One region of the Mesorhizobium sp. AA22 genome, then DNA from elsewhere that is predicted to be linked to it. Evidence: riboswitches for the same ligand, from Rfam matches in the RefSeq annotation. Region 1 holds a riboswitch; each other region holds the start of a gene.

What was found. Region 1 has a riboswitch for cobalamin ahead of A9K68_RS01630 (aromatic ring-hydroxylating dioxygenase subunit alpha). Riboswitches for the same ligand answer to the same signal wherever they lie in the genome.
Region 2: linked by a shared signal. The riboswitch ahead of A9K68_RS15350 (DUF1636 family protein) and the one ahead of A9K68_RS01630 (aromatic ring-hydroxylating dioxygenase subunit alpha) in region 1 are both predicted to bind cobalamin.
Region 3: linked by a shared signal. The riboswitch ahead of A9K68_RS15550 (CbtB domain-containing protein) and the one ahead of A9K68_RS01630 (aromatic ring-hydroxylating dioxygenase subunit alpha) in region 1 are both predicted to bind cobalamin.

The regions. Positions count from the first base shown of each region.
Region 1 is NZ_CP048406.1:356,115-361,583, forward strand. Features, by position in the region: gene ugpC (sn-glycerol-3-phosphate ABC transporter ATP-binding protein UgpC) at 1-336, shown strand, start outside; gene A9K68_RS01615 (DUF680 domain-containing protein) at 433-651, opposite strand; gene A9K68_RS01620 (DUF680 domain-containing protein) at 724-948, opposite strand; gene A9K68_RS01625 (DUF680 domain-containing protein) at 1,039-1,245, opposite strand; cobalamin riboswitch at 1,766-1,969, shown strand; gene A9K68_RS01630 (aromatic ring-hydroxylating dioxygenase subunit alpha) at 2,183-3,430, shown strand; gene A9K68_RS01635 (hybrid-cluster NAD(P)-dependent oxidoreductase) at 3,454-4,569, shown strand; gene A9K68_RS01640 (FAD-binding oxidoreductase) at 4,687-5,433, opposite strand; gene A9K68_RS01645 (molybdopterin-dependent oxidoreductase) at 5,430-5,469, opposite strand, start outside.
Region 2 is NZ_CP048406.1:3,165,335-3,170,803, forward strand. Features, by position in the region: gene cobN (cobaltochelatase subunit CobN) at 1-1,825, opposite strand, end outside; gene cobW (cobalamin biosynthesis protein CobW) at 1,844-2,881, opposite strand; gene A9K68_RS15350 (DUF1636 family protein) at 2,878-3,312, opposite strand; cobalamin riboswitch at 3,350-3,554, opposite strand; gene A9K68_RS15355 (winged helix-turn-helix domain-containing protein) at 3,584-4,783, opposite strand; gene A9K68_RS15360 (NADH-quinone oxidoreductase subunit A) at 5,119-5,469, shown strand, end outside.
Region 3 is NZ_CP048406.1:3,205,795-3,211,263, reverse strand. Features, by position in the region: gene cobO (cob(I)yrinic acid a,c-diamide adenosyltransferase) at 1-67, opposite strand, end outside; gene cobU (bifunctional adenosylcobinamide kinase/adenosylcobinamide-phosphate guanylyltransferase) at 69-590, opposite strand; gene A9K68_RS15555 (CbtA family protein) at 583-1,359, opposite strand; gene A9K68_RS15550 (CbtB domain-containing protein) at 1,375-1,554, opposite strand; cobalamin riboswitch at 1,591-1,800, opposite strand; gene A9K68_RS15540 (MFS transporter) at 2,245-3,144, opposite strand; gene A9K68_RS15535 (DUF1624 domain-containing protein) at 3,502-4,506, shown strand; gene A9K68_RS15530 (isoprenylcysteine carboxylmethyltransferase family protein) at 4,503-4,994, shown strand; gene A9K68_RS15525 (MerR family DNA-binding transcriptional regulator) at 5,041-5,427, opposite strand.

The DNA of each region.
Region 1 (5,469 bases):
GGCGGGCGCAAGGCGACGGTGCCGATCGCCACGCCAGCGTCAGTGAAGGGCGCTTCGGTGAGCTTCGGCGTGCGGCCGGAGGATCTGATGATCGCCACCGGGACGGATTATCTTTTCGAGGGAACGGTGGACTATGTCGAGCAGCTCGGCGAGGTTCAGCTCGTCTATGTCGACATCGGCCGCTCCGAACTGCCGCTGGTGACCAAGCTGCCCGGCAATGTCGAGGTCAAGCGGGGTGCTGCGCTGCGGTTGAATGCCGATGCCGGCGACCTGCATATTTTCGATGCCGACGGACATTCCTTCACACTCCACAAAGCGGAAGCAAGGGCAGCCTGAGGCCGGCGGCCTAACTGCTGGATACAGGCAGTTTGGCGAAGGCAAAAAACAAGAGCGGCGGGCAAAGCCCGCCGCTCTTGTGCGTTCAGGTCGCTGTTAGCGGCCGAACAGGTTGCGGTCGCTGCCGTGGACAGGCTTCTCGTCAGCCGGAACCGGATTCTGCGGCGGGGCCGAATTCTGGGTCGAAGCCGTGTACGAGCTGTCGACCGCAACGGCCGGTTGGTTGGCGCCGTTCGATCCATAATTGTCGCTACCGGCAAATGCGCTGCCGGCGACGGCCAGAACGGCGGCGGTCGCAAGAACAATCTTCGTCATTTCAGTACTCCTGGATTTTTCGTGTTCCACCAGCGCGGCGGGCAAATGCCGCCGCTGCTGTTGGGATCGACACTAGTTGTTGCCGAAGAGGTTACGGTCGCTGCCGTGGACGGGCTTCTCGTCAGCCGGAACCGGCTTCTGCGTCGAAGCCGAATTCTGAATCGAAGCCGTGTACGAGCTGTTGTCGACCGCAGCGGCCGGCTGGTTGGCGCCGTTCGATCCAAAATTGTCGCTGCCGGCAAAAGCGCTTCCGGAGACGGCCAGAATGGCGGCGGCGGCAAGAATGATCTTCTTCATTTCTAGTACTCCTGAATTGTCGTATCGCCTCAGCGCGGCGGCCGCGGTCTTTATGAAAGACAACGCCGCTCTGCTGTTTGGGATCAGCTGTTAATTGTTGCCGAAAAGGTTGCGGTCAGCGCCCTGGACAACGGGCTTTTCAGCGTGAGCCGGCTTCTGAATGGAAGCCGTATACGAGCTGTTGTCGACCGCAGCGGCCGGCTGGTTGGCGCCGTTGGACGCATAATGGTCGCTGCCAGCAAAGGCGCTGCCGGTGATGGCCAGAACGGCGACGGCAGTAAGAGCAATCTTTTTCATTTTTGGTACTCCAGTATCTTAATTTTCCGTCCGTCTAGCGGCGTGTCTTGGGAGGAATTCGCGTCGTTCGGACAGCCCCGATGTGGGAAGGCCATTCGGCGGATTCCAATCACTAAGTTGTTCCGTGTGGACCAAGAATCTACACCTTGAAATTGTACCAGATGCTTCCAGTAGTGTTATTTTATGTTTTGTTTCAGAGGTTTATGCCAAAGGCGCCATTCGACCATTTGACGAATTGCCGGACCTGCGTTCACAGCGTCATGCACGCATTGTCATCAGAAACGAACCGTTCGGTTCGATTTAGATGCGGCTTAAAAAGCCGGTGCTGAGTTGTTGTCGAATCGTTAACCATTTAGGCGCCCTGCAATGGTTAAATCCGGCGTGCTTTCAGAACCGGCAGCGCTCGCAGCCGGGTGCAAATTCATCCCCCCTCAAATCCCGGCCCACAGGGTTTCGCCGCCGTGTCGCGCCGCATGGATACGATGTCGCTTTCATGCCGGCAGTCAGCCAGCCGTCATGATTAGATCACGGCAACTCAGGTGCCGCTTGGTGACGACGAAGCGGAGAATTGGGAAGCCGGTCAGAACCCGGCGCTGCCCCCGCAACGGTGGTGGAGTTCAAGTCGCAACGGGAGACCACTGGGCCACAAGCCTGGGAAGGTGTCGCGATGAGTCCGCAAGGACACTCCAGAGCCCGGAAACCAGCCCGAGATTTCTAGACACGACTGATCGCGGTGGGCGGTCAAGAGGTGGATGATGCATGTCTGGCCTGTCGCCGGCCTGCGAGCGATCCTTCCTCCATCACCACCAGTTCAGTCTTTGGAGCGACGTGCGTCCCTTTGGACGTACAAAACACGCTCCAAGACTTTGAATTGCGCATCGTGCTTTCCGAAATCGATTCCGATTTCGGGCCGATGCGACGGCTATAAGGACAGGACATGGATGCGCGCAACGACATGCTGAGGCTCTTGCACGGCCGCAGGGCAGGCTATTCGCTCGAGCAGCCCTTCTATACCGATGCCGATTTCTTCAAGCTCGACATGGAGCTGATCTGGTATCGCGACTGGCTGTTCATCGGCCACGATTGCGAGTTGCCGAAGCCGGGCAGCTACATCACTGCCCAGATCGGCGACGATCCGGTCGTGCTGGTCCGCGACCAGCAAGGCAGGATCAATGCCTTCCACAATTCCTGCCGGCATCGCGGCAGCCGCGTCTGCAACGCCGACAAAGGCACGGCGGCGAAGCTCGTCTGCCCCTATCACCAGTGGACCTACGGGCTGGATGGCCGGCTTTTGTTCGCAAGGCAGATGGCGGACGGCTTCGACAAGAGCCAGTTCAGCCTGAAGCCGGTGGCTTGCGAAAGCGTTGGCGGCTACATCTTCATCTGCCTGGCCAAGGAGCCCGCCGATTTCGCGCCGATGCGCGCCATGATCGAGCCTTACCTCCTGCCGCACCGGCTGCGCGACGCAAAAATCGCCTTCGAATCGACCATCGTCGAGAAGGGCAACTGGAAGCTCGTCTGGGAAAACAACCGCGAGTGCTACCATTGCGCCGGCAACCATCCGGAACTGTGCAAGACATTCCCGGAAGCGCCGACCGTGACTGGCGTGCAGGGCGCCGATAGCGATCCGGAGATGCTCATGCACTGGGCGAAATGCGAGGCGGCGGGCTTGCCGAGCAAGTTCCGCATCGATCCGGCCGGGCAGTATCGTGCCACCCGCGCGCCGCTGCTGCGCGATGCCGTCAGCTACACGATGACGGGAAGACGCGCGGTGAAGAAGAACCTTTCCGACAGCGTTTCGACCGAGCGCATCGGCTCGCTGCTGCTCTATCACTATCCGACGACCTGGAACCACATCCTCGGCGACCATGCCGTCACCTTCCGCGTGCTGCCGATCAGCGCCACGGAAACGGCCGTCACCACCAAATGGCTCGTCCACAAGGACGCGATCGAAGGCGTCGATTACGATCTCGCCGAACTCACCCACGTCTGGACCGAGACCAACGATCAGGACCGCCGCATCGTCGAGGAAAACGCCTTCGGCATCCTGTCGCCGGCCTATGAGCCCGGCCCCTATTCTGAACTGCATGAGGGCGGCGTCATCCAGTTCGTCGAATGGTACGCCTCCTTCATCGGGCCGCGCCTTGCCGAGGACGGCCGGCCGGCGTTGCGCAGCGTCGCCTGAGAAAGGTCAAGGGTATGAACGCGATGACGGATCTCGGGCTCTACCGCCATCTCGACGAGATGGCGCCTTGGAACGACAGGCTCCAGGTGCTGGAAGTGATCGGCGTCAGCGACGAGGCGCCTGACGTGAAGACCTTCACCTTCCGCTCCGACAACCAGACCTGGTTCCGCTACAGACCGGGGCAGTTCGTGACGCTGGAACTGCCGACCACTGACGGCCCGCTGATGCGGACCTATACGCTGTCGTCCTCGCCGTCGCGGCCGTTCTCGATCGCGGTGACGGTGAAAGCCCAGGCCGGCAGCCTCGGCACACGCTGGATGTTCGACAATCTAAAACCCGGCGTTCACGTGAAAGCCTATGGGCCGACCGGCGACTTTTCGCTGCACAGCTACCCCGCGGCCAAGTATCTGTTCATTTCGGCCGGCTCCGGCGTGACGCCGATGATGTCAATGCTGCGCTGGCTGAACGACTGTGCGCCATGGACAGATGTCGGCTTCGTCAACTGCGCACGAAAGCCCGAGGAGATCATCTTCCGCAAGGAACTCGAACTGCTCGGCAGCCGCATGCCGGGCCTAACGCTTGGCTTCATGATCGAGGAGCGCTCCAGCCGCGAGGGCTGGTTCGGCCATATGGGCCGGATCGACGCGATACGGCTGCCGCTGCTGGCGCCCGATTTTCGCGAGCGCGAAATTTTCTGCTGTGGTCCCGACCCGTTCATGCGCGCCGTGCGGCAGATGCTTGAGGCGGCCGATTTCGACATGGCCAACTATCATCAGGAGAGCTTTGCGGCCCCAGTGGTGGAGGAAATACTGGCCCCGTTCACATCACCGGCAAAGGGTGGGCCGGCAGAGGGCGGGGTCGAGACACCTGCCGAGGCCGCAACGCCGATCCGCTTTTCGCTTTCGGATGTCGATGCCGACTGCGTTGCCGGCCAGACCGTGCTGCAGACGGCGCGCGCTTCGGGCGTGCGCATCCCAGCGGCTTGCGAGTTCGGCCTGTGTGGAACCTGCAAGGTGAAAAAGGTCTCGGGCACAGTCGAGATGAGCCACAATGGCGGCATCCTCGATCACGAGATCGACGACGGCTTCATCCTTGCCTGCTGTTCGAAGCCACTGACGGCGCTCGAAATCGACGCCTGACCGGCGAGGCGGCTAAAGCGCGTCGCGTTTGGCCGGCCTTATGCGACGCGCTTTACGTTGTCGTTTTCTATGCATGTCGTAATCGCAAAACCGCTGCACACTTTTGCGCGACATGCATTAAACCCCGTAACGCTCGGTGCGGATGAGGCCTGCCGGAACGCCGGCATCGATCAGCGCCTGAGCGGCGGCCGACACGAAGGCATTCGAGCCGCAGACAAAGGCGAACCTGGGCGGCGCGGGCAGCCGCACCATCGATTGCTCTAGCATGGCGGCATCGACCCGCCGCGAATAGTCCGCTGGGCGCCGGGCGGCCTCGCGGGTCAGCGTCAGCACCAGATCGAAGCCGTCGCGACGATCGTCGAGGCCGATCAACTCGTCGCGAAAGATCACCTCGTCCCAGACCCGTGCGGAAAACACCAGTGCCACGGGCACCGCCGATCTGCGCGCCGCGCGATGGCGGATCATCGCCATCAGCGGAACCACGCCGGACCCGCCGCCGACCAGCAGAAGCGGACCGCCGTCGCCGTCGTACCAGACGAAGTGGCCGCCGAGCGGTCCGCGCAATTCGACCTCGTCGCCAACAGCCGCGATATCGTGGAAGAACGGCGAGACCTCGCCATCATCGAGCCTTTCGATCGCCAGTTCGATCATCTCGCCGGCTTCCGGCCCCGAGGCGATCGAGTAGGAGCGACGCGCCTGATAGCCATCCGGCGCCGTCAGCCTGACATCGACATGCTGCCCGGCACGATAGGCGAAGGGCCGCGACGGCTCGAGGAAAAAGCTGGTGACGCGCGGCGTGCGCTTTTCGATGCGTCGGATGGTGACGGTCTGCCAGGGCGACTGCGCCGCCGGCCCGTCGCTCATGGATCGCCCGTATAGCGCTGCTCGCGCCACGGGTCG
Region 2 (5,469 bases), 2.8 Mb from region 1:
CCAGCGTGCCGTGGGCGCCGACATGGACGAGAGCATGGACGCCGACCGATTTGCGCAGCCACAGACCAAAGGCGATCAGCGCATGCCGGGGCGGCAATGTCGGGTCGTGATAGTCGGCGCGTCGGTCGGCCGATCGCCCGCGATCGGGGGCGAGCGCCACGGTGATGTTGCCGAAAGTCGCGGCGCGGAAGGGGAAATTTGCGGTGGTGGGCGCTTGAACACCCCCCTCTGTCCTGCCGGACATGTCCGGCAGGACAGAGGGGGGTGCGTCGCACAAACCTGTCTCATCTGCTGCATTCCCCCACGCGGCCGTCACGGCAGCTATTGCCTCAGCCGGCAATTCCGCCGAAAGGTCGAGATAGTCCCCTAGTCCCAATCCACCTTCGCTGCGCTCCAGTTTATCCAGCAACTCACGCGGCGTTTGCGGAATCCCTTCAACGGCGTAGCCCTGTTCGCTCAGGTCGTGCAACATTGCCAGCACGCTGGACGGCACGTCGAGGCCGACGGCGTAGCCGGTGCGGCCGGGTGCGCTCGGATAGTCGGGGATCAGGATGGCGAGCTTGCGTTCCGCGCGCGGCGTGCGCTGCAGGCGGATGAAGGCTTGGACACGGTTCGCCACCTGCGCGACGCGGTCCGGCTCCGGCCGGTTGGCGAAGGCGCGGAGGGCCAGTGCCGGGTCGGTTTCGCTCTCGCCTTTGAAGGAAATGGCGCCGGCCAGAATGCGGCCGTCGAGCTCCGGCAATACGACATGCATGGCGAGGTCGGCGGGCGCCAGCCCGCGCTGATTGTTTTGCCAGATGTCACGACGAGTCGTCGCGACGATGACCTGGAAGACCGGTACGCCGGCGCGGTCGAACAGGGTTTCGACGCCGGGCTCGGCGCCGGAGGCGAAAGCCGTCGCGGTGATGATCGCGGCAGGGTTCAGCGCCGCGAGCGCGGTTTCGACGAAGGCGAGCGATGCTGGGTCCTTGAGGCTGGAGACGAAGATGGGGACGGGGGCCATTCCGCGCGCGCTCAGCGCCTCAAAAAGAGCGTCGATGGGCGCGACATCGGCGGCGAGCAGCATCGAGCGATAGAACAGGATGGGAATGACAGGCGCGGCGTATCCCTCCCCCTCGAGGGGAGGGTGGCCAGCAGGGCCGGGTGGGGTCGTTGCGGCAGTGCGCGACGTTTCTTTCTGTCGAAGCGCTTCAGGGTGTCGGCGCACTTCAGAGAGGACCCCACCCCCGGCCTGCGGCCGGACCTTCCCCTCGAGGGGGAGGGGGACGACACCGCGCCCCGGCTCATAATAGCCCGCCTTCGGCACGCTGACCGGCTCCGCGACCTCCATGTCCGATCCCGCCAGCCGGGCCAGCCGATGCACCAGCGCTGTCATGTTGGCCGGGCCGCCCTCGCGAAAATAATTGAGCAGACCGTCGAGCTCTTCGCGGGGCAGCGTCGAGCATTCGATCAGCCGCAAATCCTCGTCGTGGCTCTCGCCGGGCAGCAGCGCCAGTTTTATGCCGCGTGCGCGGGCGGTCGAGGCAAGCTGGTCGCAGCCATAGCGCCACCAGTCATAGCCGCCGAGAATGCGAACCAAAATAACCCTGGCGTGGCGGGCGACGCTGTCGATCCAGAGGTCGACGGACATGGGATGGCGCAGATCACGCAAAGCCGCCAGCCGCATCGACGGCAGGCGATCCGCACCTGCCTTCCACGCCGCCGCCAGCCCGGCCAGATCGCTGTCGGTGAAGGACAGCGCCGCGACATCCGCAGGCGTCTGCCTGAGATCAACGGGCTCGGCGAGATCGTCGAGCGAGGCGGATGTTGTGGTGAGGATGTGCATCGCGGCTCGTGCCTGGGGTCAGCCGGCGAGGATACGCTCGATGGCCGGGCGGCTCAGCCCTTTCAGACCGATGACGACGAGACGCGAACGGCGGTCGTCCTCAGCGGTCCAGGCGCGGTCGTAATAGTGATTGACGCGCGGACCGACAGCCTGCAGCAACAGCCGCATCGGCTTGCCGCCGACGTCGACAAAACCCTTGACGCGCAGCACGTTCTCTTCCTCCGCCGCCGTGGCAACACGCAAAGCCAGCTCATCGGGATTGGCGACCGACGGAATGTCGATGACGAAGGAATCGAAGTCGTCATGCTCGTGGTCGAGTTCGTCGTCGTGGTGGGTCTTGCGGTTCTCGATGTCGTCCTCGACGGCAAGGCCGAGGCCGAGCAGCACAGACGGGTCGACCTTACCTTGCGAGATCGGCACGATCTTGACGGCGCGCGCGGTGTGCTCGCCGATGATGGCATTGGCGCGGGCCGAACCGGCGGCGTCCATCAAGTCGCTCTTCGACAATATGATCAGGTCGGCGCAAGCGAGTTGGTCCTCGAACACCTCCTCGACCGGGTCGTCGTGGTCGAGCGTCTCGTCCTGCGCGCGCTGCGCCTGCAGGGCGTCCATGTCGTTGGCGACGCGGCCTTCGGCCAGCGCTGGTCCGTCGACCACGGCGACGACGCCGTCCACGGTCACCCGGCTCTTCACCGACGGCCACTGGAAGGCCTTGACCAGCGGCTTGGGCAGAGCCAGCCCAGAGGTTTCGATCAGGATATGGTCGACCTTCGGCGTCAGCGACAGGATCTGGTCGAGTGCCGGGACAAAGTCGTCGGCGACGGTGCAGCAGATGCAACCATTGGCCAGCTCGACGATATTCTCCTCGGGGCAGGTGTCGATGCCGCATCCTTTGAGGATCTCGCCGTCGATGCCGATGTCGCCGAACTCGTTGACGATGATGGCCAGCCGCTTGCCCCCGGCGTTTTCGAGCAGATGGCGGATCAGCGTTGTCTTGCCGGCGCCGAGGAAGCCGGTGACGACGGTGCAGGGCACGCGGGAGACGGAAGCGGTCATGTCAGATCCTTCAAAAGGTCGAGGGGAGGGATGCGGGCGACGAGGCCGCGCTTCAGGCAATCGGGGCGGCCGCGCCATGGAATGAGGCCGTCCGTCGAGGTGGCGAAGAGCTTTGCGCCAGCGACGAGATCGGCGCCGCTGGTCACGACCAGGTCGCCGAAGACATAGCTCCAGCAGCCGTCGCGCAGGATCGCGGCGCTCAGCCGACGCTTGCAGTTGCCGAGGCATTCGACGCTGCGGATACGGATATTTTCCCCTGATGCTGCGCGGCGCGTGTCTTCGGCCAACAATTCGCCGGCGCGGGGATGGCCATCGGAGCCGGTCTCGTCACGGCAAGAGTCACAGACGATCACCGTGACGCCGGTCAAAGCATCATTATCGCCGGACAAAACGTCCGCTGTCTCAGCCGAAAAACTGCTGTCGCGTTCCAAATCAGGCTCCTTGCCCGGAAAACCCGCCAGGCGATCGGATTCTTATGTCCTAGACGGCAGGTCTCCTGGCTCGCGGGTCATCGCCTTGGTGCCGCCTTCCCGGGACCGTCCCAGTGGTTTTCGGCCTTGGCTCGTCGCTTACAGTTGCGGGGACAGCCGCGGATTTGAAATCGGGATTTCGCACCGCATTCCCTCTTGGCTCCTCCCTTTGCCGAGAGGAGACCGTCTGGATTGGATTTAGGCCTGTGCAGGCAGTCGTGTCAACGCACGTCTACGATGCGGCAATGTTGGCGAGAGCCGAACCCAGGTCGCCGGCCGGAGTCACTTCGATGCGTTCCAGCCCGAGCCAACCCTGCATCAGCTTCAACTCCTCGAAGAGTTCGGCGGCGGTTTTCGGCGGGGCGCCGGGCTCGGCATAGGCGGCATGGACGCGCAGCACGCCGGCGGGGCGGTCAGCCTTGAGATCAATGCGAGCCACGATCCTTTCGCCGAGCAAAAACGGCAGCACATAATAGCCGTACTGGCGCTTTTCGACGGGGGTGTAGATCTCGATGCGATAGCGGAAGTCGAACAGTCTTTCCGTGCGCGACCGCTCGAAGACGACCGGATCGAACGGAGCGAGCAGCGCGCGTGCCTCGACCTTGCGAGGAAAACGGGCGTCCTTGTAAAGATAGGCAGGCTTGTCCCAGCCTTCGACGCGTACGGGCAAAAGATCGCCGGCGTCGACCAGTTCCTCAATACGGCCCTTGATGTCGGCTGGAGAGAGGCGGAAATAATCGCGCAGGTCGCCCGCCGTCGCGACCCCGTGGGCGCGGGCGGAAATGCGCAGCAATTCGCGGTGCGCATCCTCAGGGGAGGGCACTGGCAGGGCAAGTATCGCAGGCGGCAGCACTCGCTCCGGCAGATCGTAGCGCCGCTCGAAGCCACGACGCGACGCCGTGGTGATGCGGCCGGCCCAGAACAGCCATTCGAAAGCGTGCTTGGCATCGCTCCAGCCCCACCAGCCGCCCGAGCCTTTCTGGCCTTCCAGGGCGGAAGCGGCGATCGGGCCGCGTTGAACGACCTCGCGATAGATGTCTTCAATGTAGGCGGCGCGTTCGCGGCCCCACTTGGCCAGCCCGTTATACATTTCCTCGCCGCGCTCGGCCCGCTCCATGCGCCAGCGCATCAGTGGATAGGTCTCGACCGGCAGAAAGGAGGCCTCATGCGCCCAATATTCGAAGACTTTGCGCTTGCGCGTCACGGCGGCGTTGTCGAGCAGCGCAAGCGGGTAGGGGCCAAGCCGCGAATAGAGCGGCATATAGTGAGCACGCACCACCGCACTGACGGAATCGATCTGCAGCAGGCCGGTGCGGGCAAGGACGCGGGCCAGATGGCGGCGATCAGGCGTGCTGTTAGGGCGAGGGTCGGCAAACCCCTGTGCGGCAAGCGCGATGCGCCGGGCCATGGCGAGCGAGATTTTTTCCTTCATGCAGACGTTACTCTGTTGGCGTTCGACCTAAGGTTTGGACGATGATTCCGCGCCATGCTAGCAGGGTTTTGGCGGCATCTATGTCAGGAGAGAAAACTGGAGTAAAAGTTGAAAGAAATCAAACGGGAGCGATCGGACCAGTTTATCCGGATATGCCGTCCAGGCACCGTGTTTTGAACAAGGTTTGACTTGCTTCGCCGAAAGCGCTGCGCTAACCCTCGCCGCGTTGCAGCATAGAGCCTCCTAAAACGGTTCAGTGGTTAAACTGTCACGCTTCCGCAAGTGGGTCCGGTGCTGTAATCAGAGTGGATTGGCCGCCAACGGAAAGCTGCAGCATGAACGCATTGTTGAGTTCGTACCTGCCTATCGTCCTGTTCATCGGCGTGGCGCTGGTCGTCGGCCTGGCGCTGCTTGCCGCCCCCTTCCTGGTGGCCTTCCGCAACCCAGATCCGGAAAAGCTTTCCGCCTATGAGTGCGGCTTCAATTCGTTCGACGACGCCCGCATGAAGTTCGACATCCGCTTCTACCTAGTGTCGATCCTGTTCATCATCTTCGATCTGGAAGTGGCCTTCCTGTTCCCGTGGGCCGTGTCTTTCAGCCAGATCGGCATGCTCGGTTTCTGGTCGATGATGGTGTTTTTGGCGGTGCTGACCATCGGCTTTGCCTATGAATGGAAGAAAGGAGCG
Region 3 (5,469 bases), 2.8 Mb from region 1:
CCGCTTTGCGCTTGGCCATCTTGGCGCGATGGCGCTCCTCGTCCTTGGGATCGATAGTATCAGCCATGTCACTTCACCTTGAGCGGCAGCCCCACCACCATCAGCAGCACCGTATCGGACACTGCCGCGACTTGCTGGTTGAGCCGGCCGGCGGCATCGCGAAACCGGCGAGCCAACGCATTGTCCGGCACGATGCCCTGGCCGACCTCGTTGGAAACCACGAACCACGGCCCGCGCGGTCGTGACAGCACATCCGCCAGCCCTCGGCATTCGGCCTCAACGTCATGTTCGGCCAGCATATGATTGGTCAGCCACAAAGTCAGGCAGTCGATCAGGACGGGCCGGCCGTCAGGCAGCGCCTGGATCGCGCCGACGAGATCGAGCGGCGCGTCGATGGTCGTCCAGCCCTCGCCGCGCCGCGACCGATGCAGCGCAATACGTTCGCGCATCTCGTCGTCATAGGCTTGCGCCGTGGCGATATAGGCCCACGGCGCCGGGCAGGCCCTCGCCAATTTTTCGGCATGCGCGCTCTTGCCGGAGCGTGCACCGCCGATGACCAGGGTCAGCGTCCCGGCAACGCGATCAGGCAAAGCTGTCGCGTAGGCCGGTCGCGGTGCCGGTCAAGCGGCCACGCACCACGCCGACGATGCCGCCGAGCACCAGCCAGAACACCAGATTGGTCAGCGTCACCGCCACCACGAACTGGTGATGCAGGCCTTCTGGGATCGGCGATTCGAAACTGTCGGGCTGCGGCGCGCCGACGATATGCGGCGCCACGATCAACGCTACGGCAATCAGCGCCAGTGGCAACGACTTGCGGAAGGCAAGCAGGCCGAGACCCGCCGCGGTCGCCATCACGGTCGCCGTCCACCAGATCTGGCGCTGGGTGAGATCGGCCGCCGGCATCGCCGGCAATTCGGGCGGCAGGCCAAGGTTCGGAGCCAGCGTGAATACGGCAAAGCCGGCAAAGCCCCAGAACAGGCCCTGACGCCAATTGCCGATGCCGCCGGCGAACTCCGAAGCGGCGACCAAGATCAGCGCAAAGCCGATGCCGGTGACCACATTGGCAACGATATTGAAGGCGAAGCGCTCGAAGCCGTCGGCCGGCGTCCAGCCCCCCTCTTCCGGGGCGGCAGCTTCGGCCGGCGCTGGCGCCGCGCTGGTCATAGCATTCGTATCCCCGGCGTTCGCAGCCGGCGCCGCGGCATGGTCATGCGTGTGACCACCGCCGGCCTGTTCGTAGACTTCCGCTTTCAGAATGAGCGGCACCGTGGCATAGGCCTGCATGCAGGCGAGAACGACGCCTGCCACAAGCCCTGCGATCGCCGCGATGAACACGACGTTGCGAAACAGTGTCATGGTGTCAGCCCCTCATCAGTGGCAGGGGAACGCCATCGAATGGCGATAGTCGTGAGCGGCATTGTGGACCGCATCGATATGCGAGAAGCCGACAAAGCCCATCACGAAAATGCCGAGAAATGCAGCAAGCGCCAGCTGCACGAAGCGCGACTGCGAGGAGACGGAAGTGCCGAGCGAGACGGAAGCGGTATTCATGTCTTGTCCTTTCGCCCTCCACCCGAGGGCATAGAAGTCAGTTTTCCTGTCGCCGGCAGGTCTCCTGGCTCGCGGATCAACGCCCTTCCCCACCTTCCCGAAGAAACTCTTCAGTGGCATATGGAGAGGACTAACCGCACACAGTTGCGGGGGCAGCCACGGCATTGGGCCAACAATTCGCCCTCACCGCATTCCCTTTAGGGCGCCGTGCGTCCGAATGGACGCACAAGGACGCTCTAACACTTAGACTCTGCGCATGACCTTTCCGAAACCGATTCCGGTTTCGGGATCATGCGCGGCTCCAAACGGAACCGACGACAGCTGCGACTATAGGCAGAATCGTCGCGTCCGGCAAACCAAATTCCGCCAGCCACCAGCGCGAATGCGCCTCTCGGCGGGCCAGCCAGCCCGTCGCCGCGATTGGTGCCGCTCGGCTCGGAGCAGACCGAACTGACCGCCGAATGGCTTTTTTCCCCCGAAGCTCGCCGATCCAACGGCTAATATCGACAACATCGTCGCTTTCGGCAGGCAGGTGCTGGAGGAGGACGCTGATATCTGCGAGATCAACCAGAAAGGCCTGCGCTCGATGCGCCACAAGGCCGCATGCTGATGCCCGAGGAATATGAATTGCATCGCTTCCACAACTGGGTGCGCGAGCGGCATACAACGCTTTCACCAAAATTCTGACGATCAAAGCGACTTCGGCAGATACCGCCAGGTGACAAAACCGCAGCCCGCCGCCAGCAGGCCGAGCGTGGCGAACACCGAGCCCAGCCCGAAAAACGCCAGCACCACCGAATAGACCAACGGCGGTGTCAGCTCGGAAAAGTCGAGATAGGTGCGATAGACCGCCGCCATCTCAGCCCTTTCATAGAACCGCACCGAGCGCATGAAGGCGGTCGAGCCCAACGCGTCGAGAGCGATGGCGAAGAGCGCGCCGCACAGCAGCAAGGCGCCGGTAAGAAACGGCACGGATTCGCCGACGGCGCCTGCCGCCAGCAGCATGGCCGACAGGGCGAAATAGGCTGATGTCATGGTTCGCCGGCCGCCGAAACGCTGTCCCACTCTGCCCCAGAAGATGGCCGTGAACAACAGCGCATTGCCCGCTGAGACCAGCAGGCCGCCAGCGAGCTCGCCCTCTCCTGTGATCACCATGAACAAAGGCCCGTAGACGAAAAATGTCGTCCAGAAGCAGGAGCGGCCGAAGGCGATCAGCCAGGCCAGCCTGAGACGCGGCTGCGGGACGAAGCGGCCGATATTGGCGAGCGGATTGGCCGGCCGCGTCTTGCCAGGGCGGATCGACTGATCGTCGCCGAGCCGGTTGGTCCAGAACAGCGCCAGCAGGGCCATGGCGAAGATGGCGACCGCGCCATGCGCGGCATAGATGCCAAAACGCGTGTAGAGGAAGATGCCGAGTGTCGGCCCGCTTGTCCAGGCGAGCATCGACCACGCCATGCGCAGCGATTCGGCCTGCATGAAATCGGTCTTGCGGATGTGGTCCATAATGTAGAGGCTGAGCGTGATGGACAACGCGCTGGCGCCCATCACGCGGCAAAGCATGCCCACCAACTGCCGCACATGGGTAGCCATTGCTGTCCCCGAAGCAGAATCGCCCAAAGCAGGACGTGAGCGCCAAATCTGCCGTGGCCATCCTAGGGTCGGTAACAGGAAACCGACCCGTTCACGGCAAAAAGCGAACCGGCCAAAGGCTTTCCGGCGCTGGCCTACCGCATCGGCGCGAAATCGGAATCGATTCTCGGAAAGCACGATGCGTAGATTCAAAGCGTTAGAGCGAACTTTGTGCGTCCAAGTGGACGCACGTCGCTCTAATGCCGGCCTTGATGCGACGCCGGCGCGAACCGGAGCCGAGGCCGTGTGTTGCCGCCTTCTTTTGTCCGGGCCAATCGTGATAGTCGTCTTGCTTTGCTGAATCAGAATTGCGAGACCATGAGCATCGACACGCTGACCGTATCCGTTCAGGATCAACCGAAGCCGAAGCGCATCATCGCCATCGACGTCGCCCGCGGCGTCGCTTTGCTTGCCATGGCGAGTTACCATTTCACCTGGGATCTCGAATTCTTCGGCTACACCGATCCCGGTCTGACCGCCTTCGGCTGGTGGAAATTCTACGCGCGCTGCATCGCTTCGACCTTCCTGTTCCTGGTCGGCGTCAGTCTGTTCCTCGCCCATGGCAAACAGATCCGCTGGAACGGTTTCTGGAAACGCTTCGCCATGGTCGCTGGTGCGGCGCTCGCCATATCGGCTGCCACGAGGCTTGCCACGCCGGACAGTTTCATCTTCTTCGGTATCCTGCACGAGATCGCGCTCGCCAGCCTGCTCGGCCTGGTGTTTCTGCGGCTGCCGGCGCTGCTGACGCTTGTTGTCGCGGCTTTCGTCATCACCGCGCCGCTCTACCTCAGGTCCGAGATCTTCGACCATCCGGCCCTGTGGTGGGTCGGCCTGTCGGCAACCAATCCTCGCTCCAACGATTATGTGCCGCTGTTTCCATGGTTCGGCCCCGTGCTTGTGGGCATCGCGGCGGCAAAACTCGCCTTCACTTCCGGCTTGCTGACGCGGCTGGCGGGCCTGACGCCCGGCCGCTGGACAAATCCGCTGGTCTTTATCGGCCGGCACAGCCTCGCCTTCTATCTGATCCACCAGCCGGTGCTGATCGGCTCGGTCTGGCTGCTTTCGCAAGTGGTGCCGGCACCGGTCGAGACCAGGCAGGTCACCTTCCTGAAAGAATGCCAGACATCGTGCGAGCAATCGCGCGACACGGAGTTCTGCTCCAGCTATTGTGTGTGCATGCTCGATACACTCGAGGGCGAGGCCACGCTTGATCGGCTCTACCGCAACGACCAGGCTGCGGAATGGAAGGCACATCTCAACGAGCTCGCCGGCGCCTGCACTGCCAAAGCCGACAGCACTTTGATGGAGGGAGGAGCACAATGACCGACCATCAACAGAAACCGGGGCAACCTAAACCGGGGTTTATACCTTGGCCGCCGCTGATCTATGTCGCGGCCATCGCCGTCAGCATCGGGCTTGGCTTGCTCTACCCGCTGCCATGGATCGGCGGCCTGCTCGGCGACATCCTGTTCGCGGCCGGCTGGGTGGCATTGTTCGGCGTCGTCGCACTCTGGTTCACGGCGATCCGCACCATGATCCGGGCAAAGACGACGCTCCACCCAAACGCCGTGCCGGACCATCTGGTGACATCAGGCCCCTTTGCTGTCAGCCGCAACCCAATATATCTGGCCAACACACTGCTGCTGATCGGCGTGGCCCTTGTCTCGGGGATCGTATGGTTCCTGCCGCTGGCGATCATCGCCGCCTTCGCAACGCAGAAAATGGCGATTGAGGGCGAGGAAAAAGTGCTGACGACGAAATTCGGCAAGAAATACCGGGACTACGCGAAAAAGGTGCGACGCTGGATTTGAGGCGTGCAGCAAGGTCTTTTCAGAGTAGAATTATCGAAAGGGCCGGTCAGGTGTTGACGCCGAGCTCCACCAATCGCTCGACGCAGGATTCCTCGGCCTGGTCGAGTTCGGCCAAGGTCTCTTCGAGGTCCCGGCGCTTCTGGCGCAGATCCTCGCGCTTTTCCTCAATGCGTTTGATCATCAGGTTGAGCTGACCGACCTCCCCGGGCGGCTCCTTATACATCTGGATGATTTCGCGGATTTCATTGATCGAAAAGCCGAGTCTCTTGCCGCGCATGATCTGGCGGATGAGGTGCCGGTCCGACGGGCGAAACAGCCGCGTACGGCCGCGACGTACCGGCTGCACCAGCCCCTCGTCCTCGTAGAAGCGCAGCGTCCGCGTCGAAATATCGAATTCGCGGGTCAGTTCGGTGATCGAATAATATTCCCGCATCGTCACTCCAAATGCCCAGCCGCGCTGCGAGTTCCAACCATG